Regions from separate parts of the Variovorax sp. TLI9-5A genome, predicted to be linked through region 1. Evidence: riboswitches for the same ligand, from Rfam matches in the RefSeq annotation. Region 1 holds a riboswitch; the other holds the start of a gene.
What was found. Region 1 has a riboswitch for cobalamin ahead of AC1VNX_RS20700 (TonB-dependent receptor). Riboswitches for the same ligand answer to the same signal wherever they lie in the genome.
Positions count from the first base shown of each region.

Region 2: it holds a riboswitch for cobalamin, as region 1 does, so the genes downstream of both, AC1VNX_RS15895 (TonB-dependent receptor domain-containing protein) here and AC1VNX_RS20700 (TonB-dependent receptor) in region 1, are expected to answer to the same signal.

Region 1 is NZ_CP200310.1:4,362,900-4,378,672, reverse strand. It holds gene phbB (acetoacetyl-CoA reductase) at 109-846, shown strand; gene AC1VNX_RS20720 (dicarboxylate/amino acid:cation symporter) at 972-2,315, shown strand; gene AC1VNX_RS20715 (cation:proton antiporter domain-containing protein) at 2,392-4,122, shown strand; gene AC1VNX_RS20710 (hypothetical protein) at 4,146-4,550, opposite strand; gene AC1VNX_RS20705 (hypothetical protein) at 4,703-4,927, shown strand; cobalamin riboswitch at 5,021-5,322, shown strand; gene AC1VNX_RS20700 (TonB-dependent receptor) at 5,455-7,647, shown strand; gene AC1VNX_RS20695 (PepSY domain-containing protein) at 7,670-9,208, shown strand; gene AC1VNX_RS20690 (energy-coupling factor ABC transporter permease) at 9,282-9,959, shown strand; gene cobW (cobalamin biosynthesis protein CobW) at 10,092-11,162, shown strand; gene cobN (cobaltochelatase subunit CobN) at 11,175-14,987, shown strand; gene AC1VNX_RS20675 (magnesium chelatase ATPase subunit I) at 14,984-15,773, shown strand, end outside.
Region 2 is NZ_CP200310.1:3,344,338-3,360,110, forward strand. It holds gene AC1VNX_RS15835 (malonyl-CoA decarboxylase) at 1-1,417, shown strand, start outside; gene AC1VNX_RS15840 (Bug family tripartite tricarboxylate transporter substrate binding protein) at 1,523-2,509, shown strand; gene AC1VNX_RS15845 (enoyl-CoA hydratase/isomerase family protein) at 2,506-3,294, shown strand; gene AC1VNX_RS15850 (malonate--CoA ligase) at 3,321-4,859, shown strand; partial or broken gene AC1VNX_RS15855 (phenylacetaldoxime dehydratase family protein) at 4,866-5,950, opposite strand; gene AC1VNX_RS15860 (carbon-nitrogen hydrolase family protein) at 5,968-6,978, opposite strand; gene AC1VNX_RS15865 (AraC-like ligand-binding domain-containing protein) at 7,159-8,121, shown strand; gene AC1VNX_RS15870 (universal stress protein) at 8,131-8,556, opposite strand; gene AC1VNX_RS15875 (sulfite exporter TauE/SafE family protein) at 8,646-9,473, opposite strand; gene AC1VNX_RS15880 (cell division protein ZapA) at 9,755-10,078, opposite strand; gene AC1VNX_RS15885 (hypothetical protein) at 10,075-10,299, opposite strand; gene AC1VNX_RS15890 (ClcB-like voltage-gated chloride channel protein) at 10,414-12,135, opposite strand; cobalamin riboswitch at 12,189-12,459, shown strand; gene AC1VNX_RS15895 (TonB-dependent receptor domain-containing protein) at 12,557-14,473, shown strand; gene AC1VNX_RS15900 (cobyrinic acid a,c-diamide synthase CobB) at 14,458-15,773, shown strand, end outside.

The DNA.
Region 1 (15,773 bases):
AGCTGGTTGCAAGCTTGGCTCAGTGTTTTCCTCAGAGGGCTCGTGGCTTGAAACTCGCTAGAGTGAAGGCGGCCGTTCAGGCTTTTGCCATTACACAAAGGAAATCTCATGAGCAAGAAAGTTGCATATGTCACCGGGGGCATGGGTGGCATCGGAACAGCCATCTGCCAGCGTCTGCACAAGGACGGGTTCACCGTGGTCGCAGGTTGCGGCCCCACGCGCGACTACGCCAAGTGGCTGGCCGAACAGAAAGCCGCAGGCTTCGAGTTCCATGCGTCGGTCGGCAATGTCGGCGACTGGCAATCCACCGTCGAAGCCTTCTCCGCCGCCAAGGCCGCGCACGGCCCCATCGACGTGCTGGTCAACAACGCCGGCATCACGCGGGACCGCATGTTCCTCAAGATGACGCCCGAGGACTGGAGCGCGGTGATCGAGACCAACCTCAACAGCATGTTCAACGTCACCAAGCAGGTGGTGGGCGACATGGTGGAAAAGGGCTGGGGCCGCATCATCAACATCAGCTCGGTCAACGGCGCCAAGGGCCAGGCGGGCCAGACCAACTACTCGGCGGCCAAGGCCGGCATGCACGGCTTCACCATGGCGCTGGCGCAGGAGCTGGCCAACAAGGGCGTGACGGTCAACACCGTGAGCCCGGGCTACATCGGCACCGACATGGTCAAGGCCATCCGCCAGGAAGTGCTCGACAAGATCGTGGCCACCATCCCGGTCAAGCGCCTGGGCGAGCCCAGTGAGATCGCCTCCATCATCTCGTGGCTGGCCACGGACGAAGGCGGCTACAGCACCGGCGCCGACTTCTCCGTCAACGGCGGCCTGCACATGCATTAAGCATGCTGACTTACACCTGATCGAAAGACCCGCTTCGGCGGGTCTTTTCATTTCATCGATACGGGTTCCACGGATAGAAAACCGCGAACAGGCGTCCTACAGTTTTCAACCCTCCGGAGGCAAACATGGAAAGCACAACAAGCACTCCCCCTAGAAAGCTCCCGATCTACCGCTCCCTGTACGTGCAGGTGATCACCGCGGTGATCATCGGCGTGCTGCTCGGCCACTTCTACCCGGCGGCCGGCGAGGCGATGAAGCCGCTGGGCGACGGCTTCATCAAGCTGATCAAGATGATCATCGCGCCGATCATTTTCTGCACGGTGGTGGTCGGCATCGCCGGCATGGAAGACATGAAGAAGGTCGGCAAGACCGGCGGGCTGGCGCTGCTGTACTTCGAGGTGGTGAGCAGCATCGCGCTCATCGTGGGGCTGGTGCTTGTGAACGTGCTCAAGCCGGGCGCGGGCATGAACGTTGACCCGGCCACGCTCGACACCAAGGGCATTGCCGCCTACACCGGCCCGGGCAAGATGACCGGCACGGTCGACTTCATCCTGAACATCATCCCGAACACCATCGTCGACGCCTTCGCCAAGGGCGAGATCCTGCAGGTGCTGCTGATCGCCGTGCTGTTCGGCTTTGCGCTGCACCGCTTCGGCGGGCGCGGCACGCTGGTGTTCGACGTGATCGAGAAGGGCTCGCACGTGCTCTTCGGCATCGTCAACTACATCATGAAGCTGGCGCCCATCGGCGCCTTCGGAGCCATGGCCTTCACCATCGGCAAGTACGGGCTCGGCAGCCTGTTCTCGCTGGGCAAGCTGATGGGCACCTTCTACCTGACCTGCCTGCTGTTCATCTTCGTGGTGCTGGGGCTGATCGCGCGCTTCCACGGCTTCAGCATCTGGAAGTTCATCAAGTACATCAAGGAAGAGCTGCTGATCGTGCTGGGCACGTCGTCCAGCGAATCGGTGCTGCCGCGCATGATGGAGAAGATGGAGAACCTGGGTGCCAACAAGACCTGCGTGGGCCTCGTCATCCCGACAGGCTACTCGTTCAACCTCGACGGCACCTCCATCTACCTGACGATGGCGGCGGTGTTCATCGCGCAGGCGACCAACACGCCGATGACGCTCACGCAGGAGATCACGCTGCTCGCCGTGCTGTTGCTCACCTCGAAGGGGGCGGCGGGCGTCACGGGCAGCGGCTTCATCGTGCTGGCGGCCACGCTGTCGGCGGTGGGGCACGTGCCGGTGGCGGGGCTGGCGCTCATTCTTGGCATCGACCGCTTCATGTCGGAAGCCCGCGCGCTCACCAACCTGATCGGCAACGGTGTCGCCACCATCGTGGTCGCCAAGTGGACCAACGAGCTCGACGACGCCCGGCTGCAGGCCGCCCTCAACAACGAGAGCTGGGTGGAGGCGCAGGAGCCCGAGGCGCTGGACGCCGCGCGCACCAGCAAGATGGCTGGCTGAAATATCCGGTTGAGCCTGCCGTCCAGGATGGCCTCCTGAAACAAAAGGCCGGGCATCGTTCCTGCAAAATGGAGCGATGCCCCACAGCGTCTCCCTCATCAACACGATCGCCGCCGGCCTGGGGCTGGCGCTCATCCTCGGCTTCCTGGCGGCCAGGCTGCGATTGCCGGCGCTGGTGGGCTACCTGCTGGCGGGCGTGATCATCGGCCCCTTCACCCCTGGCTTCGTGGCCGATGCGGGCATCGCGGCCCAGCTCGCCGAAATCGGCGTGATGCTGCTGATGTTCGGCGTGGGCCTTCATTTCTCCCTCGACGACCTGCTGGCCGTGCGCAAGATCGCGCTGCCCGGCGCGTTGGCGCAGATCGTGGTGGCCACGCTGCTGGGCGGCGGGCTGGCCATGTGGTGGGGCTGGAGCCTCGGCGCGGCGCTGGTGTTCGGGCTGGCGCTGTCGGTGGCGAGCACGGTGGTGCTGCTGCGCGCGCTCGAAAGCCTGGGCATCCTCGATTCCTTCACCGGCCGCATCGCGGTCGGCTGGCTGGTGGTGGAAGACCTGGCGATGGTGCTGGTGCTGGTGCTCATGCCGCCGCTGGCGGGCACGCTCGGCGGGCAGGGCGCGACGGGCGCGACGGGCGGAGGGGGCGGAGGGGGCGGTGCCGATCCGCTGTGGCAGACGCTGGGCCTCACGCTGCTGCAGGTGGGCGGCTTCGTGGCGCTGATGCTGGTGGTGGGGCGGCGGGTGTTCCCGTGGATCCTCTGGCAGGTCACGCGCACCGGTTCGCGAGAGCTGTTCACGCTGTGCGTGGTGGCGGCGGCCGTGAGCATCGCCTATGCGTCGGCGGCGCTCTTCGGCGTGTCCTTCGCGCTGGGCGCCTTCTTTGCCGGCATGGTGATGCGCGAGTCGCAGTTCGCCCACCGAGCCGCGCAGGAATCGCTGCCGCTGCGCGATGCCTTCGCCGTGCTGTTCTTCGTGTCGGTCGGCATGCTGTTCGACCCCTCGGTGCTGCTCGAGCGGCCGCTGCAGGTGCTGGCGGTGGTGCTGGTGATCGTGGTGGGCAAGTCGGTCGCGGCCTGCGCGCTGGTGCTGGTGTTCCGCTATCCGCTGGGCACGGCGCTCACGGTGAGCGCGAGCCTGGCGCAGATCGGCGAGTTCTCTTTCATCCTGGCCGGGCTGGGCGTGTCGCTGGGCTTGCTGCCGGTGGAGGGGCAGAGCCTGGTGCTGGCCGGGGCGCTGATTTCCATCGCCACCAATCCGCTGTGGTTCAGCCTGATCGCGCCGATGCAGAAATGGCTGCACGCCCATTCCTCCTTCGCGCGCGGGCTGGAGATGCGCGACGACCCGCTGGCCGAGCTGCCCATGACCACAGAGGCCAGGTACCTCTCGCGGCAGGTGGTGCTGGTGGGTTACGGGCGCGTCGGGCGGCGCATCGCGGCCGAGCTCGACGCGAACGACATCCCCTATGTGGTGGCCGAGCAGAACCGCGAGCTGGTCGAGAAGCTGCGCGAGGCCGGCACGCCGGCGGTGTGGGGCGACGCGGCCGACCCGGCGGTGCTGATCCAGGCGCACATCGCGCGCGCCCGCGTGCTGGTGGTCGCCACGCCCGACGCCATGAACGTGCGCCAGATGATGGAAACCGCGCACACACTCAATCCGGCCATCCAGACGGTGATCCGCAGCCACAACGAGCAGGAGGCCCGGCTGCTCACGCAGGAAACCTCCGCCACCGTGTTCCTCGGCGAGCACGAGCTTGCCCAGGCCATGGCCCGCGACGTGGTGCAGCGCGCGGTGTCGATGGCGGTGCCGGCCTGAAAGTCCGGACCGGGAGGCCCGGCTCAGAGATCCTCGATCACCAGCGTGCGGTAGCGCTGGGCGATGGAGTAGGGCACGGTGCGCACCAGCTCCATCATCTGTTCGGCCGCGGCGCCGTCCTTGGTCCTGACCAGCAGGCCCGTGTGGCCCTCGCGCGCCAGCTTGGCGAAGGCGCGCACGGTGGCCGCGTCGGTGCCGGCGGACGGCAGCGGATCGTCGGCGATCTTCACCGTGGGCACGATTTCGCTGAGCACGGTTTCGGCGGGGAGCAGGTAGACCTCGTCGCCGCTCACGCCCTTTTCGATCAGCCGGTGGCCGATGCGGTCCGCGTCCTCCGCGCTCGGGAACATCACCAGCGAGTAGCCGGTCGGGTAGAAGGCGCCACCGATGCTCGAGCGCATGCGGGGTTCAAGAGTGAAATGCTTCATGCTGCCTCCTGTTCTTGTGGAAGTCCCTGAATACAACATTAGGTTGCGCCTGGGCGCTGCTCTGTAGGAGAACCCCTAAAGCTCTGTCAACCGCCCGCCTCCGTCGCCTGTTCAATCATTCAGCAGTCAGCAAGCACCGTCATCCTCGCCTCATGCCTTCTCCCAGGAACATCGCACTCACCGTCCACGAGCTGGAGGCGGGCGAGTTCTACTGGGTGCTGATGGAGGCCGTGGACGGCGCCCCCGGCGACACCACCCATGTCTACGTGCCGCTGGAGGCGGCCCACGAGCCCTATGCCACCTACTCGAACGCGCTGGTGGCGGGCGTGGCCATGATGCGGCGGCTGTTCGGGCCCGACGGCAAGCCGGGCTCCTGAGGCCCGGCGCAAGGCCTCCCGGCCAGGGCTCTCAAGGGGCGCTACCTATAATCCCGCCGTTGCGGCGCGGCAGTTTTCATTGATCGCGGCGCCGGACAACACGGTTCGAAGGTGCCCCGCACGCCATCTCATCGATGGCGACGGGGTTAAACGGGAAGCAGGTGAGCCGCGCCGTCGTTCTCCTCTCTGGAGATCGATGGACGCGTCGATTCCTGCGCTGCCCCCGCAACGGTCAGCGGATCTGGAAACCCTCGGGCTCGTGCCTCCTCCATCGGCACGGGCAGCCACTGCGCTTCGGCGTGGGAAGGCGAGGGCTTCCGCCACGGCGTGATTCAAGACAGAACACGCAGCGGCACTCCGCAAGCCCGGATACCGGCCTTCGCAACCGCCTTCGGACGCTGCGGGAGTGCGTGTCCGGGCCAGCCGCCTACCGCGCCCGCCGCGGGCCGCCGCAGCCCTTTCGCCCCTCCCGCCGCGTCCTTCATCGAGCAGGAGCCTGCGGGGACGCAGGCCGGAGGAGAAGTTTCATGGGGCATGCATCGCAAGGGAGCGATCGCAGGAGAGCGTCGCCGCAGCGGCTGAGGCGCTGGGCGCGGTTTTCGGGTCTTTCGAGTCTTTCACTGGGTTGGGGGCTCGCCCTGGGCCCCTGTGCGACGGTCTTCGCGCAGACGCCCGACGGCCAGACGCTCAAGCCGATCCAGGTCGACGCCGGGCGGCACGCGCCGCTGGCCATCGACGAGCCCACGCAGACCGGCAGCCGCCTCGGCCTCACGCCGCTTGAGACGCCGGCCAGCGTCGAGGTGCTGACGGGCGACACCATCCGCGCGCGCGGCGATGTCTCGGTGATCGACGCCGTCACCCGCACCACCGGCATCACCGGCTCGCCCGGCCCGGGCAACGGCGGCACCGCGCTGGCGGCGCGCGGCTTCCTCGGCCACGGCTCGGTGATGCAGCTCTTCGACGGCACGCGCCTGTACGCCGGCGCTGGCACCGTCACCTTTCCCTTCGACACCTGGTCGGCCGACCGCATCGAGGTGCTGCGCGGCGCGGCCTCGGTGATGTACGGCGAGGGCGCCATCGGCGGCGCGATCAACGTGGTGCCCAAGAAGCCCACGCGCGGCCCGATCCGCAACGAGGCGCTGGTTTCCGCCGGCTCCGACGCCACCCGCCAGGTCGCCTTCGGCAGCGGCGGGGCGATCAACGACAGGCTCTCCTACCGCTTCGACATCAGCCAGCGCAACACCGACGGCTTCATGCAGCGCGGCGAGGCCGAGAGCCTGGCCGTGAGCGCGGCAGTGCGCCTGGACGTGTCGCCGCAGCTGCAGTTCACGCTCTCGCACGACGAGGGCCGCCAGTCGCCACAGCGCTACTACGGCGTGCCGCTGATCGACGGCCGCCTCGGCAGCCAGACCCTGCGCCAGAACTACAACGTGGACGACGCCGAGATCAAGTACCGCGACAAGTGGACCCGCCTCGATGCCCAGTGGACGCCCAGCGACGCCGTGACGGTGCGCAACCAGCTCTACCGGCTGGAGAGCAAACGCCACTGGCGCAACAGCGAAACCTACAGCTACAGCGCCACCACCCGGCGCGTGACGCGCGGCGACTACCTGGAGATCGGCCACGACCAGGAGCAGATCGGCAACCGCACCGACGCCACCTTCAGGCACGGAATGTTCGGCCTCGCCAACCAGGTGCTGGTGGGCTTCGACGTGAACCGCATCGACTTCTTGCACACCAACGACTCGCCCTACGGCGGCCGTTCGGTGGTCGATCCCTTCGTCTTCAGCCCCGGCTACTACGTCTCCCCGGTGGCCTATACGCCGCGCTACAAGACCAAGACCAGCACCTACGCCTTCTTCGCCGAGGACAAGCTGGCCTTCAACCAGCAGTGGTCGCTGGTGGGCAGCCTGCGCTGGGACCACGCGAAGATCGCGCGCGCAGACCTGCAGAACGCCGCCAACAACTTCGGCAAGACCTTCGAATACGCCACCGGCCGCCTCGGCGTGGTCTACGCGCCCGATGCCTCGCAGTCGTTCTATGCGCAGGTGGCGCGCGCGGCCGATCCGCTGGGCTCGCTGGTGACCACCTCGGCCTCGCAGGCGGCCTTCGACCTGAGCACCGGCAGGCAGGTCGAGGTCGGCTACAAGCGCCAGCTCGCGGACAACCGCGGCGCATGGACAGTGGCGGCCTACCGCATCGAGAAGAACAAGCTGCTCTCGCGCGACGCCATCGATCCCACCGTCACCCAGCAGGTCGGCAGGCAGTCTTCGGAAGGCATCGAGGCCACGCTGGATCTGGCGCTGACCTCCACGCTGCGGCTGGAAGCCAATGTCGCCAAGCTGCGCGCGCGCTATGACGACTTCAACGAAGTGGTCAGCGGCAAGCTGGTCTCGCGCGCGGGCAACACGCCCACCGGCGTGCCCGAGGAGGCCGCCAACCTCTGGCTCACCTGGCGCTTCCTGCCGCAGTGGGAGGCCGATGTCGGCCTGCGCTACGTGGGCCCGCGCCAGGTCGACTCGGCCAACTCGCGCAAGATCGGCTCCTACACCGTGGCCGATGCGGGCGTGAGCTGGCAGGCGAACCCGTCGCTCAAGCTCGCGCTGCGCGCCTACAACCTGGCCGACCGGCGCTACCCGGTGTCGTTCTCGAACGGCGGCAACCAGTGGCTGCTGGGGCGTCCGCGCTCCTTCGAGCTGTCGGCGCTGGTCAGCTTCTGATGAACGCGGGCAGGACGAACGCATGACCTCCGCATGGCGCCGCGCCTGGCCGCGCATCCGCCACTGGCTCTACTGGACGCACCGGTGGCTGGGCATCGGCGGCTGCCTGCTGTTCGTCATGTGGTTCGTCTCGGGCGTGGTGATGATGTACGTGGGGTATCCGAACCTCACGGACGAGGAGCGCCTCGCGGGGCTCTCGCCGCTGCGCTTCGGGCAGGCGGTGGTGTCGCCGTCGGCCGCGCTCGAAGCACTGCCGAAGGAGGCGCGCGCCCAGCCTCCGCGGCGCATGGTGCTGGAGATGCAGGGCGGAAACAACGCCGGCCCCGTCTGGCGCATCGTCGATGCGCGCGGCGGTCGGCACACGGTCTCGGCGCGCGACGGCCGCGTACCCGGCCCGGTCGATGCCGCGCAGGCCGAGGCCATCGCGCGCGACTTCTCCGGCCATGCCGGCGCCCGCTGGGCCGAGACGCTGGAGCGCGACCAGTGGACCGTGCCTCAGGGCCTGAACCCGCTGCGTCCGCTGCACCGCATCGAGGTCGGCGACGCGGCGGGCACCGAGCTCTACGTGTCGCAGCGCAACGGCGAGGTGGTGCGCGACACCACGCGTTCCGAGCGCTTCTGGAACTGGCTGGGCTCGGTGCCGCACTGGATCTACTTCACGCCGCTGCGCGCCGATCCGCCGCTGTGGCACGACGTGGTGGTGTGGCTGTCGGCCGCCTGCATCGTCTCGGCGGTGACGGGCATCGTCATCGGGATCCTGCGGGTGCGCCTGAGGCGGCGCTTCCGCAACGGCGCGGTCACGCCCTACAGCGGCTGGATGGCATGGCACCACATCGCGGGGCTGATCGGCGGCTTCTTCGTGCTGACCTGGATCGTCAGCGGCTGGCTGTCGATGAACCCCAATGGCTGGTTCCAGCGCGGCGCGGGCGATGCGGCAGCGACGGCGAGCTACACGGGCGCCGGCAAGTCGCCGTTCCCCTGGCCGCCGGCAGCGCTGCCGGCAGGCGAGGGTGCCGATGCGCCGCGCGAGGCCGCGCTGCTGTGGTTCGACGGCAGGCCGCTGCTGCAGCTGCGTGATGCGAAAGCGCGGGTGCGCGTGATCGATGCAGTCACCGGCGAACCGGCTACCGTCGCGCAGGACGACATCCTGCGCGCTGCCGCCCGCCTGCGCCCTGGCTCGAACATCACCGAAGCCGTGCTCCAGACCCGGGAAGACTTCCACTGGTACGGCCACCACCGCGAGCGCATCGTGCCCGTGTGGCGCCTGCAGTTCGACGACCCGGCGCGCAGCCGGATCTACATCGACCCGGCCAGCGGCCAGGTGGCCGGCAGCAACGACGGCAATTCGCGCCTGCGCCGCTGGCTCTTCAACGCGGCGCACAGCCTCGACTTTCCCTGGCTCATCCAATACCGGCCGGCCTGGGATCTCGTGGTGTGGCTGCTTTCCATTGTCGGCGCCGTGGCCTCGGCCAGCGGCGTCGTGATCGGCTGGCGCCGGCTGCGGCGAAAGCCGAAGCCGGCGGCCGTGCCGGGCGCGTGGCATGAGCCGCGGCGTTCATGAACGGGGCTTGCGTGAGCCTGCCTATCCACCAACAATCAACTTTCGCACCGCGGTGCATTTCAGGAGGTGCTCGATGCACATCGAACCAGGTCTAGTCGACGGATCCAAGATATTCCTCAGCTACGCGACGGCGGCAGCCGCGCTTGCCTACACCGGCAAGGTCGCGTTCCAGATGCTCATGAAGGACGGGCCCGCCGCGCTGGTGCTTCGCTCCGCCATCGCCGTGGCGCTGGTGTTCTGCTTCTTCGAAGTGTTCCCGCACCATCCGGTGGGCGTGTCCGAGGTGCACCTGATCCTGGGCACCACGCTGTTGCTGGTGTTCGGGCTCGCGCCGGCGGCCATCGGGCTGGCGGGCGGGCTGCTCATACAGGGCCTCTTCTTCGAGCCGCAGGACATCCCGCAGTACGGCATGAACGTCACCACGCTGCTGGTGCCGCTGTTCGCCACGGCAGTGCTGGCGCGCAGGATCATTCCCGAGAAGCTGGCCTATGTGGATATCGGCTACCAGCAGGCCTTCAAGCTCTCGCTGGCCTACCAGGGCGGCATCGTGGTGTGGGTCGGCTTCTGGGCGCTGTACGGCCGCGGCAGCGGCGTAGAGAACCTGGGCCAGATCGCCAGCTTCGGCGCCGCCTACATGACGGTCGTGCTGGTCGAGCCGCTGGTCGACCTCGGCGTGCTGGCTGCCGCGAAGGCATGGCGCCGTCTGCAGGGCACCGCCCTCGTCGAGCGTCGCCTGTACGGCGGCGTCTGATCCACGCTTCTCGCACGCGCTTCCTTTTCCCCGAGAGCGCCGCGGCCCACTTCGACAGTGCGCCGCCGGGCGCCCGTCTGCCGCTCATCCATCGCGCCGCCATCGCCGGCGGCGCCTGAAAGACCTTCTCCCATGACACAAGCAAGCAACGCCAAGATCCCCGTCACCATCGTCACGGGCTTCCTCGGCAGCGGCAAGACCACGCTGCTGCGCCACATCCTCGGCCATGCCGAGGGCCGCCGCATCGCGGTGATCGTCAACGAGTTCGGCGAGCTCGGCATCGACGGGGAGATCCTGCGCGGCTGCGGCATCGGCTGCGACGACGAGGGCAACGAGCGCGAGGGCGCGCTGTACGAGCTGGCCAACGGCTGCGTCTGCTGCACCGTGCAGGAAGAGTTCCTGCCGGTGATGCTGCAACTGGCCGAACGGCGCGGCGAACTCGACGCGGTGCTCATCGAAACCTCCGGCCTCGCGCTGCCCAAGCCGCTGGTGCAGGCCTTCCAGTGGCCGGACATCGCCAACATCTTCACCGTCGATTCGGTCATCACCGTGGTCGACGGCCCGGCCGCCGCCTCGGGCCAGTTCGCCGAGAACCCGCAGGCCGTCGACGAAGCCCGCCGTGCCGACCCCAACCTCGACCACGAGTCGCCGCTGCACGAGCTCTTCGAAGACCAGCTCTCGGCCGCCGACCTCGTGGTGCTCAACAAGACCGACCTGATGGACGACGCGGCGCGCGCCAGGGTCGAGGCGCTGGTGCGCGAGGAGCTTCCGCCAGAGGTGAAGATCGTCGCCGCCAGCGAGGGCAAGCTGCCGCTCGCGCTGCTGCTGGGCCAGGGCCGCGCGGCCGAGGCCACCATCCACCTGCGCGAGAGCCATCACGACCACGAGGAAGACCACGACCACGACGAGTTCGACTCGCTCGTGATCGAGCTGCCGCCCGTGGACCGCGACAGCCTCCTGGCCGTGCTCGGCAAGCTGGTCGAGCAGCACACCATCTACCGGGTGAAGGGCTTCGTCGCCGTTCCGGGCAAGCCGATGCGCCTGCTGGTGCAGGGCGTGGGCCGCCGCTTCGACCACCACTTCGACCGCCGCTGGCGCGACGGCGAGGCGCAGCGCACGCGGCTGGTGTTCATCGGCGAAGACCTGGACGAAAGCGCGCTGCGCAAGGCGCTCGAAGAGGCGGGCGCCGTCGCCACGGCCTGACGCCCTGAGCGCATGCACCTGCTGAGCACCCAGCCCGGACGCTTCGTCGAGGACGACAGCGTCGTCACCCGTCTCGACCAGACGCCGGGCGACATCGTGGTGCTCAGCTCGGCCGACACCACGCTCGCGCTGCTCGCCGCCGCGCGCACGGCACTGGCGGCCATCGACCCCGGCTATCCGTCGCTGCGGCTGGCCAACCTCATGTACCTGCGCCAGCCGGCATCGCTCGACCTCTACGTCGACGAAGTGCTGCAGCATGCGCGCGTGGTGGTGGTCGACCACCTGGGCGCCGAATCGGCCTGGGCCTACGGGCTGCAGCAGCTCGAAAAACTGGCCAGGCGCAAGGGCCAGCAGCTCGCGATGTTTTCCGGCGATCTGCAGGAAGACGAAGACCTGCTCGCGCGCGGCACGTTGTCGCGCGCGGTGAGTCGCCAGCTCTGGCAGTACATGCGCAGCGGCGGGGCGGGCAATGCGATGCAGTTCCTGCGCGCGGTCGCCTTCCACGGCCTGGGCCACGGCGAAGCCCCGCTGCCGCCGCGCAGCCTGCCGCAGGTGGCGCTGCACGTGCCGGGCGGCGTGGGAGCGGCGCACACGGTGGCCGGCATCGACGACCTGCGCGCCGGCTGGCATGCGGGCGCGCCGGTGGTGGCGCTGGTGTTCTACCGGTCGCACCTGCTGTCGGGCAATACGGCGGCCTTCGATGCGCTGGCGGCGGCGCTGACCGCGCACGGTCTGAACCCGCTGCCTGTCGCGCTCGATTCGCTCAAGGACCTGCTGTGCCTGTCCACGCTGCGCGAGCTGTGCGCGGAGCACGACGTGCAGCTCGTGCTCAACACCACGGCCTTCGCGGCGCTGGGGCAGGGCGGCCAGGGCGAGGATGTGGAGTTGGCCGGCGACGCCCCCGTCCTCCAAGTGATCGTGAGCGGTGGCAACCGCGAGGACTGGCTGGCCGACAGCCAGGGCCTGCGCCCGCGCGACATCGCGATGCAGATCGCGCTGCCCGAGATGGACGGCCGCATCGTCACGCGGGCCGTGAGCTTCAAGGGCCTGTCGCACCGCTGCGAGCTCACGCAGACCGAGGTCGTCAACTACCAGCCCGAGCCCGACCGCATCGCTTTCGTGGCCGAACTGGCGCGGCGCTGGTGCAGGCTGCGCAGCCTGCGCGCGGACGAGAAACGCATCGCGCTGATCCTCGCCAACTACCCCGGCAGTGAAGGCCGCATCGGCAGCGGCGTGGGGCTGGACACGCCGGCCTCGGTGATGGCGATCCTGCACGCCATGGCAGCCGACGGCTATGCGCTGGGCGATCCCGGCGCGATGCCCGCCGATGGCGATGCGCTGATGCGCAGGCTGCAGGAAGGCATCGCCAACGACCCGTCGCAGTGGGCCGCGCGTCCTGCGTGGCAGAGCTTCGCGCTGGCCGACTACCGGGCGTGCCTGACGCGCCTGCCCGAGGGCATGGCGGCCGCCATCGATGCCCGCTGGGGCACGCCCGAGCAGGACCCGATGCTGCGCAACGGCCGCTTCATGATCGCGGGCCTGCGCCTGGGCCGCGTGTTCGTCGGCATCCAGCCCGCGCGTGCGCTCGGCAGCCTGGGCGCCGCCGACTACGCGAGCTATCACGACGCCGAGCTGGTGCCGCCGCACAGCTACCTGGCCTTCTATTTCTGGCTGCGCGAGGCTTTCGCGATCGATGCGGTGGTGCACGTGGGCAAGCACGGCAACCTCGAATGGCTGCCGGGAAAGAGCATCGCGCTGTCGCAGGCCTGCTGGCCCGACGCGATCCTCGGGCCGCTGCCGAACGTGTACCCGTTCATCGTCAACGACCCGGGCGAGGGCGCGCAGGCCAAGCGGCGCACGCAGGCGGTCATCGTCGACCACCTGATGCCGCCGCTCACGCGCGCAGAGAACCACGGCCCGATGCAGGACCTGGAGCGGCAGGTCGACGAGTACTACGACGCGCTGCTGGTCGACGCACGCCGTGCGAAGGTGCTGCGCGCGCAGATCCTTGCTGCCGTTCGCGCCCAGCATCTGGTCGAGGAGCTGGGCATGCCCGGCCCGGAGGAAGACGACGCCGTGCTCGCGCGCGTGGACGCCTACCTCTGCGAACTGAAGGAAACGCAGATCCGCGACGGGCTGCACGTGTTCGGCGCTTCGCCGGACGGGCGGTTGCGCCGCGACACGCTGCTGGCGCTGGCGCGCTATCCGGCCGCCGACGGCGCGGGCGCGAATGCCGGGCTGCTCGGAGCGCTCTCGCAAGACCTGCTGCCCGACGACGCCTTCGATCCGCTCGACATCGACGCGGCCCGCCCATGGCAGGGCGCGCGCCCCGCGCTGCTGCAGTCGGTGAGCACCGAGGCATGGCGGCACCAGGGCGACACACGCGAGCGGCTGGAGCTGCTCGCGCAGCGCCTGCTCGAAGCGGGCGAATGTCCGCCCGGGTTGCCGAAGACAGCAGCCGTGATGAGCCGCATCGCACAAAGCCTGGCCCCCGCGCTCGACGCCTGCGGCGCGCAGGAGCTGCACCAGCTCTCCCGCGCCCTGCAGGGCCGCTTCGTGCCGCCGGGGCCGAGCGGTTCTCCCTCGCGCGGCCGGCCCGACGTGCTGCCCACCGGCCGCAACTTCTATGCCGTCGACACCCGCGCCATTCCCACGCCCACGGCCTGGATGCTGGGCCTCAAGTCGGCCGCGCAACTGGTCGAGCGGCATCTGCAGGAGCACGGCGACTATCCGGCGGCGATGGGCCTGTCGGTCTGGGGCACCGCCACCATGCGCACCGGCGGCGACGACCTGGCGCAGGCTTTCGCGCTGATCGGCGTACGGCCGAAATGGGCGCCGGGCAGCCAGCGCGTGGTCGATTTCGAGGTGCTGCCCACGGTCGGGCTCGGGCGTCCGCGCATCGACGTCACGCTGCGCATCTCGGGCTTCTTCCGCGATGCCTTTCCGAACGCCGTGCAGATGTTCGATGCTGCCGTGCAGGCCGTGGCCGCGCAGGAAGACGAAGACGCCGAGCGCAACCCGATCCGCGCGCGCATCCTGCGCGAGGCCGCCGCGCTGCAGGCGCAGGGCATGGCGCCCGAGGCAGCACGCACGCAGGCCGGCTGGCGCGTGTTCGGCTCGGCGCCCGGCAGCTACGGCAGCGGCCTGCAGCCGCTCTTCGACCATGGCAGCTGGCAGACCGACGACGACCTGTCGAAGGCCTACGTCGGTGGCAGCGCCCATGCCTACGGGCAGGGCAGCGACGGCGTGCCGGCGGCCGACGCGCTGAAGCGCCGGCTGCGCGCGATGACCGTCGTCATGCAGAACCAGGACAGCCGCGAGCACGACCTGCTCGACTCCAACGACTACTACCAGTTCCAGGGCGGCATGGCCGCCGCCGTGCGCCACCTGAGCGGCCGCCAGCCCGCCATGTACCACGGCGACCACGGCAACCCGCAGGCGCCGCGCGTGCGCACGCTGAAGGAAGAAATCGGCCGCGTGGTGCGCTCGCGCGTGGTCAACCCCAAGTGGATCGACGGCGTGAAGCGCCACGGCTACAAGGGCGCCTTCGAGATGGCCGCGACGGTGGACTACCTGTTCGGCTTCGACGCCACCGCGCGCGTGGTCGGCGACCACCAGTACGCGATGGTGGCCGATGCCTACGTGCTCGACGACGCCACCCGCGACTTCGTGAATGAACACAACCCGCGCGCGCTGCACGACATGCTCAGCCGCCTGCTCGAGGCCATGCAGCGCGGCCTCTGGCAATCGCCCGGCGACTACCGCGCCCGGCTCGAAAACCTGCTGCTCGACCACGAGCAGCGGATGGAAGGAAGCCTCCGATGACGACCACCGCCGCCGCCATGCCGGCGCCTTTTCCTTTTTCCGCGATAGCGGGGCAGCCGCATCTGCGGCAGGCGCTGCTGCTTGCCGCTGTCGATCCCGGCCTGGGCGGCGTGCTGATCGAAGGACCGCGCGGCACAGCCAAGACCACCGCGGCGCGCGCGCTCGCCGAGCTGCTGCCCGACGCGCCCTTCGTCACGCTGCCGCTGGGCGCGAGCCTCGAAAGCCTGGTCGGCACGCTGGACCTGGGCCGCGCGATGGCGGGCCACGAACTCCAGTTCGCACCCGGCCTGCTGGCGCGCGCGCACGGCGGCGTGCTCTACGTGGACGAGATCAATCTGCTGCCCGACGCACTGATCGATTCGCTGCTCGACGCCGCTGCCAGCGGCGTCAACGTGGTGGAGCGCGACGGCATCTCGCACCGCCATGCCGCGCGCTTCGTGCTCGTGGGCACCATGAATCCGGAAGAGGGCACGCTGCGCCCGCAGCTGCTCGACCGCTTCGGCCTGTGCGTGCAGCTGCGCAACATCGACGACCCGGCCGAGCGGCAGGCCATCGTCCGCGCGCGGCTGGCTTTCGATGCCGATCCGCAGGGTTTTCGCGACAGGCATGCGCGGGCGCAGGGTGAGCTTTCGTCGGCGCTGGTCCGCGCACGCGCGCTCGTGGCCGATGCGTCGGCGCTGCCGTATACCGATGCGGTGCACGAAGCGGTGAGCGAAATGTGCATCGCCGCAGCCGTCGACGGGCTGCGTGCCGACCTCGTGATGCTGCGCTCGGCCCGCGCCCTCG
Region 2 (15,773 bases), 1.0 Mb from region 1:
CAAAGTGCCCGTGGCGCCCGAAGGCGCGGCGAAGAGCGCACCGAAGAACGCGCCCAAGCCCAGCGCGCGCCCGACCGCCGAGCGCCTGCAGGCCACGCTGCGCAAGGCCGACGAGGCCCTGTCGCCGCGCGCGTTGCGCCGCGTGCTGGCCGACCTGCAGGCGGTGATCGACCCGCGCGTGAGCGAGGTCGAGGGCGGCCGCCGCGCCCATGCCATTGCCGACGCCTACCGCGCCGCCACACCCGACGAGCGCCGCGACTACTGGGCGCTCATGAGCGAGCATTTCGCCGCCGATGCGCAAAAGCTCAAGACCGCGCGCGACCAGCACCAGGCGGCCGTCGGCACGCCCGACGAGGGCCAGGCCGAGCTGCGCCTGCGCCGCGCGCTGGTGTCGCCGCGCATGCGCCTGCTGCAGCGCTTCGCGGTCGAGCCCGAGGGCATGCGCTTTCTGGTGGACCTGCGCGCCGACCTGCTGCCGTGCCTGAAGGCCGACAAGCGTCTGCTCGCGCTCGATGCCGAACTCGAACAGCTCTTCTCCACCTGGTTCGACGTCGCCTTCCTCGAGCTTCGCCGCATCGACTGGGATTCGCCGGCTTCGCTGATCGAGAAGCTCATCCGCTACGAGGCGGTGCACGACATCAAGAGCTGGTCCGACGTGAAGAACCGGCTCGACGACAGCGACCGCCGCTGCTACGGCTTCTTCCATCCGCGCCTGCCCAACGAGCCGCTGATCTTCGTCGAGGTGGCGCTGGTCGACCGCATCAGCGCCGGCATCACGCCGCTGCTCGACGAAACCGCCGTGCCGGTGCCGGCTGCCCGGGCCACCACCGCGATCTTCTATTCGATCAGCAACACGCAGAACGGCCTGCGCGGCGTGAGCTTCGGCGACTCGCTCATCAAGCGCGTGGTCGAGACGCTTCAGGAAGAGCTGCCGCGCCTGAAAACCTTCGCCACGCTTTCGCCGATTCCGGGTTTTCGCACCTGGCTGGCGAAGAATGCCGCCGACCTGCTGCCGCGCATCGACGAGAAGCGCGAAGCCGAGCTGGGCCGCCTCGTCGGCTCGGTGCCGCCCACGGCAGAGCGCCTGCTCGCCGCGGCGGACGGCGCCGCCAGCCTGGACGCCAAGTCGCCATTGCGCCAGTGGCTGATGCAGGCCGCCGCCGAGTACCTTGGCCGCGCGCTGGTCGATGGCACGCCGGCCGACCCGGTGGCGCGCTTCCACCTGGGCAACGGCGCGCGCGTCGAACGCCTGAACTGGGCGGGCGATCCGTCGGCCAAGGGGCACAAGCAGTCCTATGGACTCATGGTCAACTACCTCTATGACCTCAAGCGCCTGGACAAGCACCGCACCTGGCTGGCCGAGGGTAAGGTGGCCGTATCGGGAGACGTCGAAAGCCTGTATTTCAAAAAAGGCTGAAGTCCGCGAAAGAGAAAGTCGAAGCAGAGCAAGGAGCCGGTGTACCCAAGGCCGGCAGCCGCACGGGGCGGCAAGATCCACAACGACACACAGGAGATGAGACAAATGAACCCAAGCTTTCAGCGCCGCGACGTGCTGCGCGTGGCCGCCGCCGGTGCCGCCGTTCTGTGCGGTGCCGCGCGGGCCCAGCAGGGCTGGCCGACGAAGCCCGTGACGATGATCGTGCCGTTCCCGGCCGGTGGCGGCACGGATGCCTTCGCGCGGCCGCTGTCGGGGCAGTTCTCGCGCGTCGCGGGCCAGACGCTGGTGATCGACAACCGAGGCGGGGCAGGGGGCACGCTGGGCGCGAGCATTGCCGCCAAGGCGCCGGCCGACGGCTACACGCTCTTCATGGGCGCGGTGCATCACGCGATCGCTCCGTCCATCTATCCGAAGCTCGACTACGACATCGAGAAGGACTTCGTGCCGCTGATGCTGCTGGCCAACGTGCCGCAGGTGGTGGTCATCAACCCGAAGCGGGTGCAGGCCAACACCATCCAGGAGTTCATTGCCCTGGTGAAGCGCAACCCCGGCAAGTTCAACTACGGCTCGGCCGGCTCGGGCACCTCGCACCACCTGGCGGGCGAGCTCTTCAAGATCCAGACCGGCACCTTCATCACCCACATCCCGTATCGCGGCGCGGGCCCGGCACTGTCCGACCTGATCTCGGGCAACGTCGACCTGATGTTCGATGGCCTGGGCTCCTCGGCGCAGCACATCAAGAGCGGCCGCATCAAGGCGCTGATGGTGGCCGGCACCAAGCGCAACCCGGCGTTCCCCGACGTGCCCTGCGCCGCCGAGGTGGGCCTGCCCGAATACACCGTGACCACCTGGTACGGCCTGTGGGCGCCCAAGGGCACGCCGGCCGACACGCAGGCCCGCGCCATCGACGACATGAAGAAGGCGCTGGCCACCGACGACCTGAAGGCCATCTGGGCCCAGAACGGTTCCGAGATCCCGAACCTCACCACCACCGCCTACGGCAGCTTCGTGAACGCCGAGATCAAGCGATGGGCCGCGGTGGTGAAGGCCTCGGGCGCCAAGCTCGAATGACGACTGAAAGCCATATCTCCCTGCGCCGCGACGGCGATGGCGCCATCGCGTTCGTCACGCTGTCGAACCCGGGGCGCCTCAACGCCATGACGCGCGCCATGTGGCGCGAGCTGCGCGCGCTGTTCGACGGCCTGCGCAGCGAGGCGGACAGCGCCCTGCGCTGCGTCGTCGTGCGCGGCGAGGGCGGCGCCTTCTGCGCGGGCGGCGACATTTCGGAGTACCCGTCGTTCCGTTTCAGCGAACCCAGCCTGCGCGAGTTCCACGAGAACGAGGTCTGGGCCGCGCTGCAGGCGATGCTCGACTGCCCGCTGCCGCTGGTTGCGCAGATCGAGGGCGCCTGCATGGGCGCGGGCATCGAGATCGCGAGCTGCTGCGACATCCGGCTGGCCGGCACTTCCGCGAAGTTCGGCGCGCCTATCGCCAAGCTCGGTTTCCCGATGGCGCCTCGCGAGGCCGCGCTGGTGCATGGCGCCATTGGCGACGTGCTCGCGCGCGACATGTTGCTGGCCGCCGGTGTGCACGGCGCCCAGCGCCTTTACGACGCGGGCTTCCTGCTGCAGGTGCTTCCCGACAACGAGGTGCCGCTGGCCGCGCAGTCGCACGCCGCGCGCATCGCGGCTCTTTCCCCGCAGGCTGCGCGCCTGCACAAGGCCACTTTCGCCGCGCTGCGTGCCGGCGCTCCCTCGGCCCACGGCCTACTCGCCACGGCCTACGATTACGCCGACTCCGCGGAACACCGCGAGGGCATCGCCGCCTTTCTCGCCAAGCGAACCCCGAATTTCTGAAGCCAAGCAAGCAATCGATCGTCCGAATGAAGAAGTCCGCCAACGCCAACCTGTTCGCCGCCCTGCGCGCGGCCTTTCCCGCTGACCTCGACGCCATCGCCGTCGAAACCGACAGCGGCCTGTTCTATTCCTGGCGCGACCTGGAGCGCGCCAGCGCCATGATCGCCAACCTGCTCGACGCCCTCGGGCTGGAGAAGGGCGCGCGCATCGCGGTGCAGGTCGAGAAGTCGGTCGAGGCCATGCTGCTGTACCTCGCCACGCTGCGCGCGGGCTATGTGTTCCTGCCGCTGAACACCGCCTACCAGAGCGCCGAGATCGAGTACTTCATCGGCAACGCCGAGCCGGCCGTGGTGGTGTGCACCAGCCGCAATGCGTCGTGGGTCGCGCCCATCGCCACCGCGGCGGGCACGAAGCACGTCTTCACGCTGGACGACGACCGCACCGGCACGCTGCTCGACGTGGCCGCCCAGTGCAGCGACCAGCACGTGCCTGCGCAGCGCAAGGCCGACGACATGGCCGCCATCCTCTACACCAGCGGCACCACCGGGCGCAGCAAGGGCGCGATGCTCACGCACGGCAACCTGCTGTCTAACGCCGAGGTGCTGAAGGACTACTGGGGCTGGACCGAGGGCGACGTGCTGATCCACGCGCTGCCCATCTTCCACGTGCACGGCCTGTTCGTCGCGCTGCACGGCGCGCTGCTCAACGGCAGCAAGATCCTGTGGTTCGCCAAGTTCGACCCGAAGCGCGTCGTGCAGAAGCTGCCCGAGGCGACCGTGTTCATGGGCGTGCCCACGCTGTACGTGCGCCTGCTGGCCGAGCCGGGCCTCACGCGCGAGGCGGTGCGCAACATGCGCCTGTTCGTCGCGGGCTCGGCGCCGCTGCTCATCGAGACCTTCGACGAATGGCGCGAGCGCACCGGCCACACCATCCTGGAGCGCTACGGCATGAGCGAGACGGTCATGCTCACCTCCAACCCCTACCGGCCGGAGCAGGGCGAGCGACGCGGCGGCACCGTCGGCTTCGCGCTGCCGGGCGTGCAGCTGCGCGTGCGCGACGACAGCGGGCGCGACTGCACCACCGACGAGATCGGCAACATCGAGGTCAGCGGTCCCAACGTGTTCGCGGGCTACTGGCGCATGCCCGAGAAGACGAAGGAGGAGTTCACCGCCGACGGCTTCTTCAAGACCGGCGACGTGGGCAAGATCGACGGCCGGGGCTACATCACCATCGTCGGGCGCAGCAAGGATCTGATCATCAGCGGCGGCTACAACGTGTACCCCGCCGAGATCGAGGGCTACATCAACGAGATGGCCGGCGTGGCCGAGAGCGCCGTGGTCGGCGTGCCGCACCCCGACTTCGGCGAGGTGGGCGTGGCCATCGTCATTCCCAAGGCGGGCGCTGCGCTCGACGGCGACGCCATCGTGGCGGAGCTGAAGTCGAAGCTCGCCAACTTCAAGATCCCCAAGCGCTGCTTCGTGGTGCCCGAGCTGCCGCGCAACGCCATGGGCAAGGTGCAAAAGGCGCTGCTGCGCACCGAGCACAAGGGCCTGTTCGCGGCCTGAGCGCGTTCAGGCCGCAGCTATTGCGGGCGCGAGTCCGTTCATCAGCCCGCTGCCCGCGTGGCAGTTGACGTACTCGTAGCTCTGCTCGTCGGCCTTGAGCACCGACACCTCGTGGTACACGCGCAGCTGCAGCTGGAAGTTCAGCGCCTGCACGTAGCGCATGAAGCTGCCGAAGATCGCGACGTGCGTGGGGTGCGACTCGGCCCAGCGCTCCATGTCGGCCAGCGAGCGCCACCAGCTCAGGCCGAAGGACTTCTGCAGCGGCGTGCCCTGCGCGTCGAGGTGGCGCATGTAGCGGTTGCTGTAGCAGCCGATGCCCAGCCCCTGGTCGCGCAGGAAGTCCATGCCCTCGCGCAGCACCGGCTCCATGTCCTGCAGATAGAGCGTGCGTTCCTGGCCGGTGGTCTCGGTCCATTCCTGGCCGGAGCGGATCATCGCGACGTTCTCGTGGCCCGCGATGCGCACGCGCTGCCCCGGCGCCGGCGCGCCCGCGATCACCGCGCGCGTGCCCGAAGGCGCCATCGCATCGGTCTGCGAGAGCGCAATGCGGTCGCGCATCGAACCCCAGTAACCGTGCTCCTGCAGCTCCCCGCTGACCCCGCCCATCACCACGCCGACGCCTTCGAAGCGATCGGGCGTGTTGAACATGGTCTCGAAGTGCTCGACGCGCGGCGAGGCGATCTCGCGGAAGTAGCCGAGGCCCTCCTTGAGCCGCTCTTCGGCGCGCCACCAGGCATCGATCGCGGGCGTCGCGCACCAGCGTGCATAGGCGGCGGGATCGCTCCAGTAGGCGATGGCGATCATGTTGTCGAAGTGTTGTCGAAGCCTTCGGCATCGACGTAGTGCGTCAGGTCGTGATGGCCGGGGCCGTCGGGCAGGGCGAAGTCGCGCGCGATCTTCATCAGCGCTGCGCAGGCGCGGCCCTGCATTTCGGGGCCGCGCGACTGCACGCCGAAATAGCCCATCACGACCTGCTTCACCGAGACCGGAGCCCGCGCCGACCACACGGGGTAGGGCGGCACGTAGTCGTCTTCCACGCGGCGATGCCGCGTGCGGGGGCACTTCAGGTGCTCGTCGATGGCGGATTCCATGGCGTGCCTCCGGTGCTTCAGGCTGCGACCGCTTCAGGCGCGCTGGCTTCGGGCTCCGGCGACGTCGCCTGCTGCACCACGACAGGCTCGCGGCGCGTCTTGTTCAGCAGCAGCTGCGTGACGTCGGGCCGCGAGTAGTGGCCGCTGGGGTCGGCTGCCGCCTTGGCGAGCGGGATCATGCCGAGGTCGATGTCGGCGACGACCAAACCTTCCTCGTCTTCCGCCAGCGGCGCGCCCAGCGGCGAACCGTCGGGTGCGTAGATGCGCGCATAACCGCCGCCGGTGCGCAGCATCTGCTGCTTGCCGGCGTCGGTACACATCAGCTCGCTCATGGCCTTCGACACGGTGGCGCAGGGCGCGACCACGAAGCACTGCCCCTCGGCCGCGTAGACCTGGCTCGCGGCATTGTTGACCTCGGGCCCCAGCGCGTAGGCCGCACCACGGTACAGCGAGAAGCTCGGCCATGCGCCGCAGTGGATCTGCTCGTTCTGAGAGTACATCGCGTACTTGCTCAGCGGCTGCAGGTGCTCCCAGCACGAGAGCGAGCCGATGTTGCCCAGCGGCGTGCGGACCACGGCGAGGTCGGAGCCGTCGCCTTCGCCGAACACCGTGCGCTCCACATGCGTGGGCTTGAGCTTGCGCCGCGTCTGCACCGTCTCGCCCTGGTCGTCGATGAGCGCCTGCGCGATGTAGAGGCTGCCGGCGGCCTTCTCGCTGTAGCCCAGCGAGACCCAGATTCCGAGACTGCGCGCGGCCTCCTTGATGCGGTCGAACTCGGCCGAGCCGACGACCAGCGAGTTGTCGTGGTAGCGCTGCACGAACTGCATGCCCCAGGCCGGCGAATCGAGCCAGATCCACCACGGGTAGCCGGGCACCCAGGTCTCGGGAAAGGCGATGAGCTTCACGCCCTGTTTCGCGGCCTGCGTCATGAGGTCGATGGTTTTGTCGACGGTGCCGTCGAGGTCGAGGAACACGGGGGCGGCCTGCACTGCGGCAACGCGCAGCTTGGGGTGGACGGTGGTCGGCATGAGGCTTCTCCAGATGCAATGAAAGTAACGAGGCGTGGTCCGCAGGCACCGGGTTTGCGCTGTGGCATGCGGGTTGCTTGAAGCGTAGATTCGCGCCGCCTGAACGCCTTGACCCGGTTTGGCGGCGTTCTTGTTCCAGCGTTGCATCCGTTCGTTGCCCAGGCCTTCCGAGGAATCTCCATGACCCAGCTGCTCAGCACCGACGCCGTCCCGCGCGACCAGCGGCTCGCCTACTGGACCGACATGATCTGCAACGTCTACGTGCAGCTCGGCTGCGACCCGGTGCGCGAGGGCGAAGCCGGCGATTTCGAAGGCAGCATCCGCCAGCACACGCTGCCCGGGCTCGACGTGTCGGTCGTCACCTCGGGCCCGCAGAAGGTGATGCGCACGCCGGGGCACATCTCGCATTCCAGCGACGACTACTTCCTCGTGAGCATCCAGGCGCGCGGCCAGGGCGTGGTGAGGCAGGACGGCCGCGACGCGGTGCTGTCTGCCGGCGACTTCGCGCTGTACGACAGCACGCGGCCCTACCAGTTGCTCTTCGACCAGTCTTTCGAGCAGATCGTGCTCAAGCTGCCCGGCGAGCGCCTGCGCAGCGAGCTGCGCGATACACAGGCGCTCACGGCCACCACCGTTTCAGGCCGTGAGGGCGCGGGGCATCTGCTGCTGGGCATGATCCGCACGCTGCGCGAGGACATCGACACGCTGCAGCCGGCCTCGGCTCTCGCGGTGGCCAACGGCGTGCAGAACATCCTGGTGGCGGGGCTGCAGACCCTGCCGGCGGCGAGCGCGCCTTCGCTCAGCAATCTGGCGGCTTACCATCTCGCGCGCGTGAAGCGGCGCATCGACGAGCAGCTGGCCGATCCGTCACTCTCGGTGAGCACGCTGGCGACCGGGCTGGGGGTGTCGGTGAGCCACATCCACCGCGTGTTCAAGAGCGAGCCGCTCACGCCCTCGCAGTACATCTGGGAGCGCAGGCTGGAGGCATGCAGCCGCGACCTGCTGGAGCCGCGCCTTGCGGGCCGCCCCGTGGCCGACATCGCCTATGGCAGGGGATTCAACGACGCGGCGCATTTCAGCCGCGCGTTCAAGGAGCGATTCGGCTGCTCGCCGCGCGAATGGCGGCAGCAGCGCACGCAGTAGCAGGCTGGCTTACTGCACCAGCAGCACCGTGGTGTTCGTCTCGGCGATCACCTTGGTGGCGACGGAGCCCATCAGCGCGCGGCCCAGGATGCCGTGGCCGTGCGTGCCCAGCACGATCAGCCCCGCCTGCGCAGCCGCGGCCGACTTGAGGATTTCCTCCGCGATGTGGCCGTGGCGCGCATCGACCGTGTAGTTCGTGATGCCCTGCGCAGCGAGCTGCGCCTTCACCGGCTCGATCACCTTGGCGCTTTCCTCGGCGTAGTAATCGGAGACGATCTCCTTGCTGAGGTGGCGCGTGACGTGGCCCGAGATGCCGGTGCACACGTGCACGATGACCAGTTCGTGGCCGTCCACGAACATGGCGCGGTTGGCAACAAGATAAGCCAGCGCCTTCTGCGTGTAGGCGCTCCCGTCGACTGCGATGAGGATTTTCATGGCCCCGTTATACGGCGCGTGCCGCGCAGGCGGCAACGAGTCGCACCGAAGGCCGAAGGGCTATGCGCCTCCGGAAGATCAGCCGCGAATCAGCCGTGCAAGCCCTTCCAGAGCATGTAGGCCGCCAGCATGTAGAGGATGCTCGCGAACACGCGCTTGAGCTTCTTCACGGGCAGGCTGTGCGCCGCCTTCGCGCCCAGCGGCGCGGTCAGCACGCTGCACAGGGCGATCACCGCCAGCGCAGGCAGCCAGATGTAGCCGAAGGAACCTGCCGGCAGGCCCTGCACCGACTGCCCGCTCACCGCATAGCCCAGCACGTTCGCCACCGCGATAGGAAAACCCAGCGCCGCGCTGGTGGCCACCGCGTTGTGGATGGAGATGTTGCACCACGTCATGAACGGCACGCTGATGAAGCCGCCGCCGGCACCCACCAGGCCCGAGATGAAGCCGATGGCGCCGCCCGCCGCGAGCTGGCCGCCGGTGCCCGGCATCTGCCGCGTGGGCGCGGGCTTCTTGTCGAGGAACATCTGCGTGGCCGAGAAGCCCACGAAGAGCGCGAAGAAGATCGCCAGCGCCGTGCCCTTGAGCAGCGAGAACACGCCCAGGCTGCCCACCAGGCTGCCGATGACGATGCCGGGCGCGAGCCGCCGCACGATGTCCCAGCGCACGGCGCCGCGCTTGTGGTGCGCGCGCACGCTCGACACAGAGGTGAAGATGATGGTCGCCATCGAGGTCGCGATGGCCATCTTCACCGAAAGATCGGCCGGCGCGCCGCGGTGGCCCATGATGATCGTGATGAACGGCACCATCAGCATGCCGCCGCCGATGCCCAGCAGGCCTGCGAGAAAACCGGTGCCGAGCCCGAGGGCGGCGAGTTCGGCGATGAGGATGGGGTCGAGCAGGCTGGAGACGTTCACGGAAATTCTGTATCGCAAAAAGCAACGGCCCCGAGCAGTGTGTGCAGGGGGCCGTGGCGGAAATAGGTGTCTGCAAGTGGGCGCCGGACTCGCATCCTGAACCGGGGTTCAGGTGGGCGAGGGCAGCAGGACTTCGGGTTCATCTGACGCGAGATGATCACACCCGTCGAGCGATTTACCAAGCCCGGCTCCGTAGAGCATTGGAACAAGGACATATAAAGCCCAACGCGCACCGCAGACGAATCGGATTTTACGCTCCGCCCCGCAGCCGGGGAACCCGTTCAGAGCAAATGTCCATCGCCCGCCAGGGCCTGATCGAGTCTTTGAATGAGTTGGGCGGCCTTCGGGTCGGTGTCTGTGGTATCTGCGGCAACGGCAGGCGCGGGCGCCGCGGTGGCGGCGGCCTGCTGCGCGGCGAGGTCGAACGCCAGGTTCAGCGACGCCAGCACCGCGATGCGGTCGCGGGCCTTGACTTTTCCCGCGTCGCGGATCTTGCACATGGCGGTATCCACGCGTTCGACGGCTTCGCGCAGCTGCGCCTCGCCGCCATCGGGACAGCCGAGCAGATAGCTCTGTCCCATGATCTGTACTTCAATCTGCTTCATGCGGGGGAATCTTCGGAAGGTGGTTCAGCCGGCAACCGTTCGAGCAGGGCGTCGAGGCGCGTGCGGGCCGCGACGAGCCGCGACTTCAGAGCGTCGCGTTCGCGCGTGAGCGCATCGACCTGTTCCTGCAGCAGCGCGTTGGTGCGCTGCACCTCTTCGTGACGCACGAGCAGTCGTTCGACGCGCTCGGCGATCTGGTCGATGGGGCTGGAGGCGGGCATGGTTGGCGATTGTAGTTTCCCGGGGAGGCGGTCCCGCCGAGGCCGGACGCGGCGCCCGGCATGCCCGGGATTCTGCGGCTTTGCCGCCCGCCGATCAAACCCTTCGTCGGGCGCTCAGCCCTCGCTCAGCCGCACGTAGGTGGCCAGCAGCGCGCTCTTGGCGACCACGCCCAGCAGCACCGGGTTGGCGGCGCTCTCGATCAGCGGCAGCCGCTCGCCGAGGTGGTCGAGAAAGCGCTGCAGCGCCTCGCCCAGCCCGGTGTCGGCGGTGATCGGCAGGATCGCCTGCGAGAGCAGGGCGCCGGCCGTCGTCTCCTGCGGCGCGGTACCGAGCGAGGAGAGGGGCACCACGCCCAGGTAGCGGTTGCCCGCGTCCACCACGTACAGGTACTTCACGGGGTACTGCAGAAAGAGCTTGCTCATCGCCTCGCGGTCCGCCTGCGGGCCGACCACGGTTTCGGCCGGCTGCACCAGGTCGCGCATGTGCAGCCCGCGCAGGCGCATCTGGTCGTCGCGCTGGGCATTGCGGTGCAGCGTGATCTCGTACATCGAGCCCGCGTTGGCCGAGCGCGCCACGAAGTACGCGATGACGCTCGCGGCCATCAGCGGCAGCATGACCTGGTAGCTCAGCGTCATCTCGAAGATCATCAATATCGCCATCAGCGGCGCTTGCGTGGCCCCCGCGAGGAACGCTCCCATGCCGACGATCGCGTAGGCAAAAGGCGCCGAGCTCGCTGCCGGCCACAGTGCCTGCACGCCTTGGCCGAAGAGGGCGCCGATCATGCAGCCGAAGAAGAGCGCGGGCGTGAACACCCCGCCCACCGCGCCCGAACCTGCGGTTGCCATCGTCGCCACCGCCTTGGCGAGCAGCACCATCGCGATCAGCGTCCACGCCCACGGCGTGTGCAGCACCGAATTGACCACGCTGTAGCCGTTGCCCCAGACCTCCGGCATCGGCACCGACACCGCGCCCATGACCAGCCCGCCCAGCGCAAGCCGCCAGGGCAGCGCCAGCGGCAGCCGCGAGAACAGCGCCCGGCTGCCCTGCAGCGCGCGCAGGAAGCCCACCGCCGCGAAACCCAGCAGCACGCCGAGCACGCAGAACAGCACGACCTCGGTGCCGTGGATCTCCGGGAACGGCGGCATCCTGTAAGGCGGCTGGTAGCCCGGCAGCGCGCGCATCGCGACGTTGGCGACCACCGAGGCGATGATGATCGGCCCCACGCTCTCCATCGCGATGGAGCCCAGCACGATCTCCGCGACGAAGAAGGCGCCGGCGATGGGAGCGTTGTAGGCGGCGGTGAGGCCGGCCGCCGCGCCGCAGGCCACCAGGAGCCGCAGCCGCTCGGCCGGAAAGCGGAACACCCGCCCCAGCAGCGAGGACGCCAGCGCCGCCAGCTGCACCATCGAGCCCTCGCGCCCGATGGAACCGCCGGTGCCGATACTCACCAGCGACGACGCGCTGCGCGCCAGCGTCTGCGCCACCGGGATGCGTCCGTCGCCGAGCACGATGGCTTCCATGTAGTCCGACGTGGCGCTGCGCTGCGCCACGCGCCTGGCCAGCACCAGCAGCAGCCCCGCCACCAAACCGCCCAGCGTGGGGCATGCGATGCGCGCCCACCAAGGCAGATGCTTCGCCATCGCCACCAGCCCTTCGCCGGGACCGAGCACCAGGTGCTCGAAGGCGAGAAGCGCGGCGCGGAACAGTTCGGTCGCCAGCGTGCCCAGCAGCCCGGCCACGATGGACCACAGCAGCATCGACTGCCAGCCCGAGACACCGAAAAGTCGCTGCAGCGCCGAACGCAGATTCAGGAAGATCGAGGCGGGCCGCATCATGGCTGTCGATGTTAGCGGGGGCGCAACTTTCGACTTAAGCCCTGCCGGGCAGCGCATAAAATCGCCCCGTTGGTGCTCGCGCCGTGGTTCGCACGGCGCAGTTCAACGGGAAGCAGGAGTGGAAGCCTCCCGGTCGATCGTATGGGATCGCATCGGACCAAGGCCGAAGCCGCCTGCGCTGCCCCCGCAACGGTCAAGCAGACGGTGCCGCAAGGTGCCAACCCCTTTCCATCGAAGCCACTGGATGCCCTGAAACAGGCGTCTGGGAAGGCGGCAAGGAGTCGTTCTGCCAGCCCGGATACCGGCCAACAAGGCGGCTGCCGCATGCGTCGAAGATGAATGACGAACGCATGCGCGGCCATTGCGCCCAGGCGCCGGCGGGGAGGCCGGCCAGGGGTATTGACGTTCGTTCGCTTGATTCATGATTTCCCACGTTTGCTCTTTCCGCGGCTGTGCTCCCGCGCGCCGTTTCCGCCACGCCTGCCTGCCGCTGGCGCTGGTTTCCGCCTTCGGCAGCCTGGCCCATGCGCAGGAGGCGACCACCCTGCGCGAGACGGTCGTCACGGCCAACCGCACGCCGCAGGCGCTCTCGGAGCTCGTGGGAGACGTCTCCGTCGTCGACAGCAACACCATCGAGCGCAGCGGCGCGACCGGCGTGGCCGACCTGCTCGCCCGCCTGCCAGGCATCGAGATTTCTCGCTCGGGCGGCGTGGGCAACACCACCAGCCTGTACATCCGCGGCGCCGAGACGCGCTTCACTGCCGTGTACCTCGACGGCGTGCGCATCGACTCGCAATCCACCGGCGGCGCGGGCTGGGAAGGCATCCCGCTCTCGCAGATCGACCGCATCGAGGTGCTTCGCGGTCCGGCCGCGGCGGTGTACGGCTCCGACGCCGTGGGCGGCGTGATCCAGCTCTTCACCAAGCGCGGCGAGGAGGGCGTGTCGCCCTACGCCGGCATCGGCTTCGGCAGCAAGGGGCTGCGCAGGATCGAGGGCGGCGTGAGCGGCCAGTCGGGCCTCTTCGACTACTCCTTCGGCGTGGCGCATGAAGAGAGCAAGGGCTACAACGTGCAGCCGGTGTCGAAGCGCAATGTGGTCAAGGACGGTTTCACCAACCCCGACCGCGACGGCTACAACAGCACTTCGGGCAACGTGAAGCTGGGCTACCAGATCACGCCCGACCAGCGCATCGAGGCCACGCTGCTTTCCAGCGACATCAAGGCCGGCTACGACGCCACCGTGTCGTACAAGACCAGGCTGCCGATCCTGTTCGCCAACGACATCTCGAACAACACGCTGCAGACCGCCGGCCTGACCTGGTCGGCCAAGTGGAACGACGTCTACAGCACCCGCGTGCAGGTGACCGATTCGCAGTCGGTCTACAAGACGCAGCCTTCGTTCTACCGCACCGAGACCCGCCTGCGCGGCTACCTGTTCCAGAACGAATTCCGCTTCGGACCGCACCTCGTCACCGCCACGCTGGAGCGCCGCGAGGACGCCCTGGAGAACGCGCCCACCACCACCTCCAAGCTGCTCTCGCGCGACCGCTCGCAGGACGCGATTTCGCTCGGCTACGGCTTCGTGAAGGGCCCGCACTCGCTGCAGCTGCACGTGCGCCACGACAAGGACAGCGAGTTCGGCGGCAAGACCACAGGCAGCGCTGCCTACGGCTACGCCATCACGCCGTCGCTGCGCTTCACGGCCTCGGCCGGCACCGCCTTCCGCGTGCCCACGCTGTACCAGCGCTTCAGCGAATACGGCCTGGCCACGCTCAAGCCCGAGTCGAGCCGAAACCTCGAGCTGGGCCTGCAGTACACCGAGGGCGCGACGCAGATGGGCATCGTGGCGTATGCCAACCGCGTGCAGAACCTGATCGTGTTCGACGGCTCGGCCAAGGGCTGCGCGTCGTCCTTCGGCTGCTACGCCAGCACCGCCCGCGCGCGCTACCAGGGCGTCACGCTCTCGGGCAGCCACCGCATCGGTGACGTCACGCTGCGCGGCTCCTTCGACTTCCAGGACCCGCGCGACCTCGCCACCCACAACCTGCTCGCGCGCCGCGCGCAGCGCCACGCCACCCTGGGCGCCGACTGGCGCATCGCGGGCTGGACGCTGGGCGCCGAGGTGCAGACCTCCAGCCGCCGCTACGACGACGCCGCCAACAGCGTGAAGCTCGGCGGCTACACCGTGCTGAACCTGTCGGCCACCACGCAAATCACGCGCGACATCAACCTCGTCGCGCGCGTCGACAATGTGGGCAACAAGGACTACCAGTTCGCGCGGCTGTACGCCAATGCCGGCCGTACCGCCTACGTCGGTCTCAAGTGGACGCCTCACTAAACAGCCAGCCATACCAGCCGGGCGGCACCGCCGGTGCCGCGGCGGCCTCCTGCGCCGCTGTGCTGGTGGCCGCCCCGGCCTCGGGGCAGGGCAAGACCACGGTCGCGGCCGCGCTCGCCCGGCTGCATGCGCGCCGGGGCCGGCGCGTGCGCGCCTTCAAGTGCGGCCCCGACTTCCTCGATCCGCACTGGCTGGCGCTGGCCACCGGCGCGCCGGTGCATTCACTGGACCTCTGGATGACCGGCGAGGCCGACTGCCGCGCGCGCCTGCATACGGCAGCCGCCGACAGCGACCTGCTGGTCATCGAAGGCGTGATGGGCCTCTTCGACGGTACGCCCAGCGCCGCCGACCTCGCGCAGCGCTTCGGGCTGCCGGTGCTGGCGGTGATCGACGCGCATGCCATGGCCGGCACCTTCGGCGCGCTGGCTTACGGGCTGCAGAACTTCCGCGACGGCCTGCCATGGGCTGGTGTGCTGGCGAACCGCGTGGCCAGCGAAAGGCACGGCCAGATGCTGAAGGACGCGCTGCGCGACCCTTCGCAATGGCTCGGCGCCTTGCCGCGCGATGCCCGTTTCTCGCTGCCCGAGCGGCACCTGGGCCTCGTGGCCGCAACCGAACTCGGCGACGCGCTGGCGCGGCTGGACGCGGCCGCCGACGTACTGGCCGACACACCGCTGGGCCGCATGCCAGTCGACAAACTGCCGCAGGTGCGCTTCGAGGCCTCCGCATCCGACGAGGCGCAAGCCGTGCCGCCGCTGCTGGCCGGCCGAACCATCGCCATCGCGCGCGACGCCGCCTTCTCGTTCATCTACCCGGCGAACCTCGACGTGCTCACGGCGCTGGGCGCGAAGCTGAGCTTCTTCTCGCCGCTCGCGGGCGACGCCTTGCCGGCCTGCGACGCCGTCTGGCTGCCCGGCGGCTACCCGGAGCTGCATGCGCAGGCGCTGTCGGCTTGCACGCCGATACGCGAATCGCTCGCCGCGCACGTCGCTGCGGGCAAGCCGGTCTGGGCCGAGTGCGGCGGCATGATGGCGCTCTTCGACGAGTTGGCCCAGCAGGAGGGCGCACAGGTCCAACGACTCTGGGGCCTGCTGCCGGGCCGCGTGACCATGCAGAAGCGGCTCGCCGGACTCGGTCCGCAACAGCTTTCCCTCGGCAGCCATGTGCTGCGCGGGCACACCTTCCACTATTCGAGCTGCGAGACACCGCTGGAGCCGGTCGCGCATACGGCCCGGCCCGGCGCTACGCAGGCCGTCGGTGCGCGGGCCGGCGAGGCGCTGTATGTGCACGGTCCGGTGCG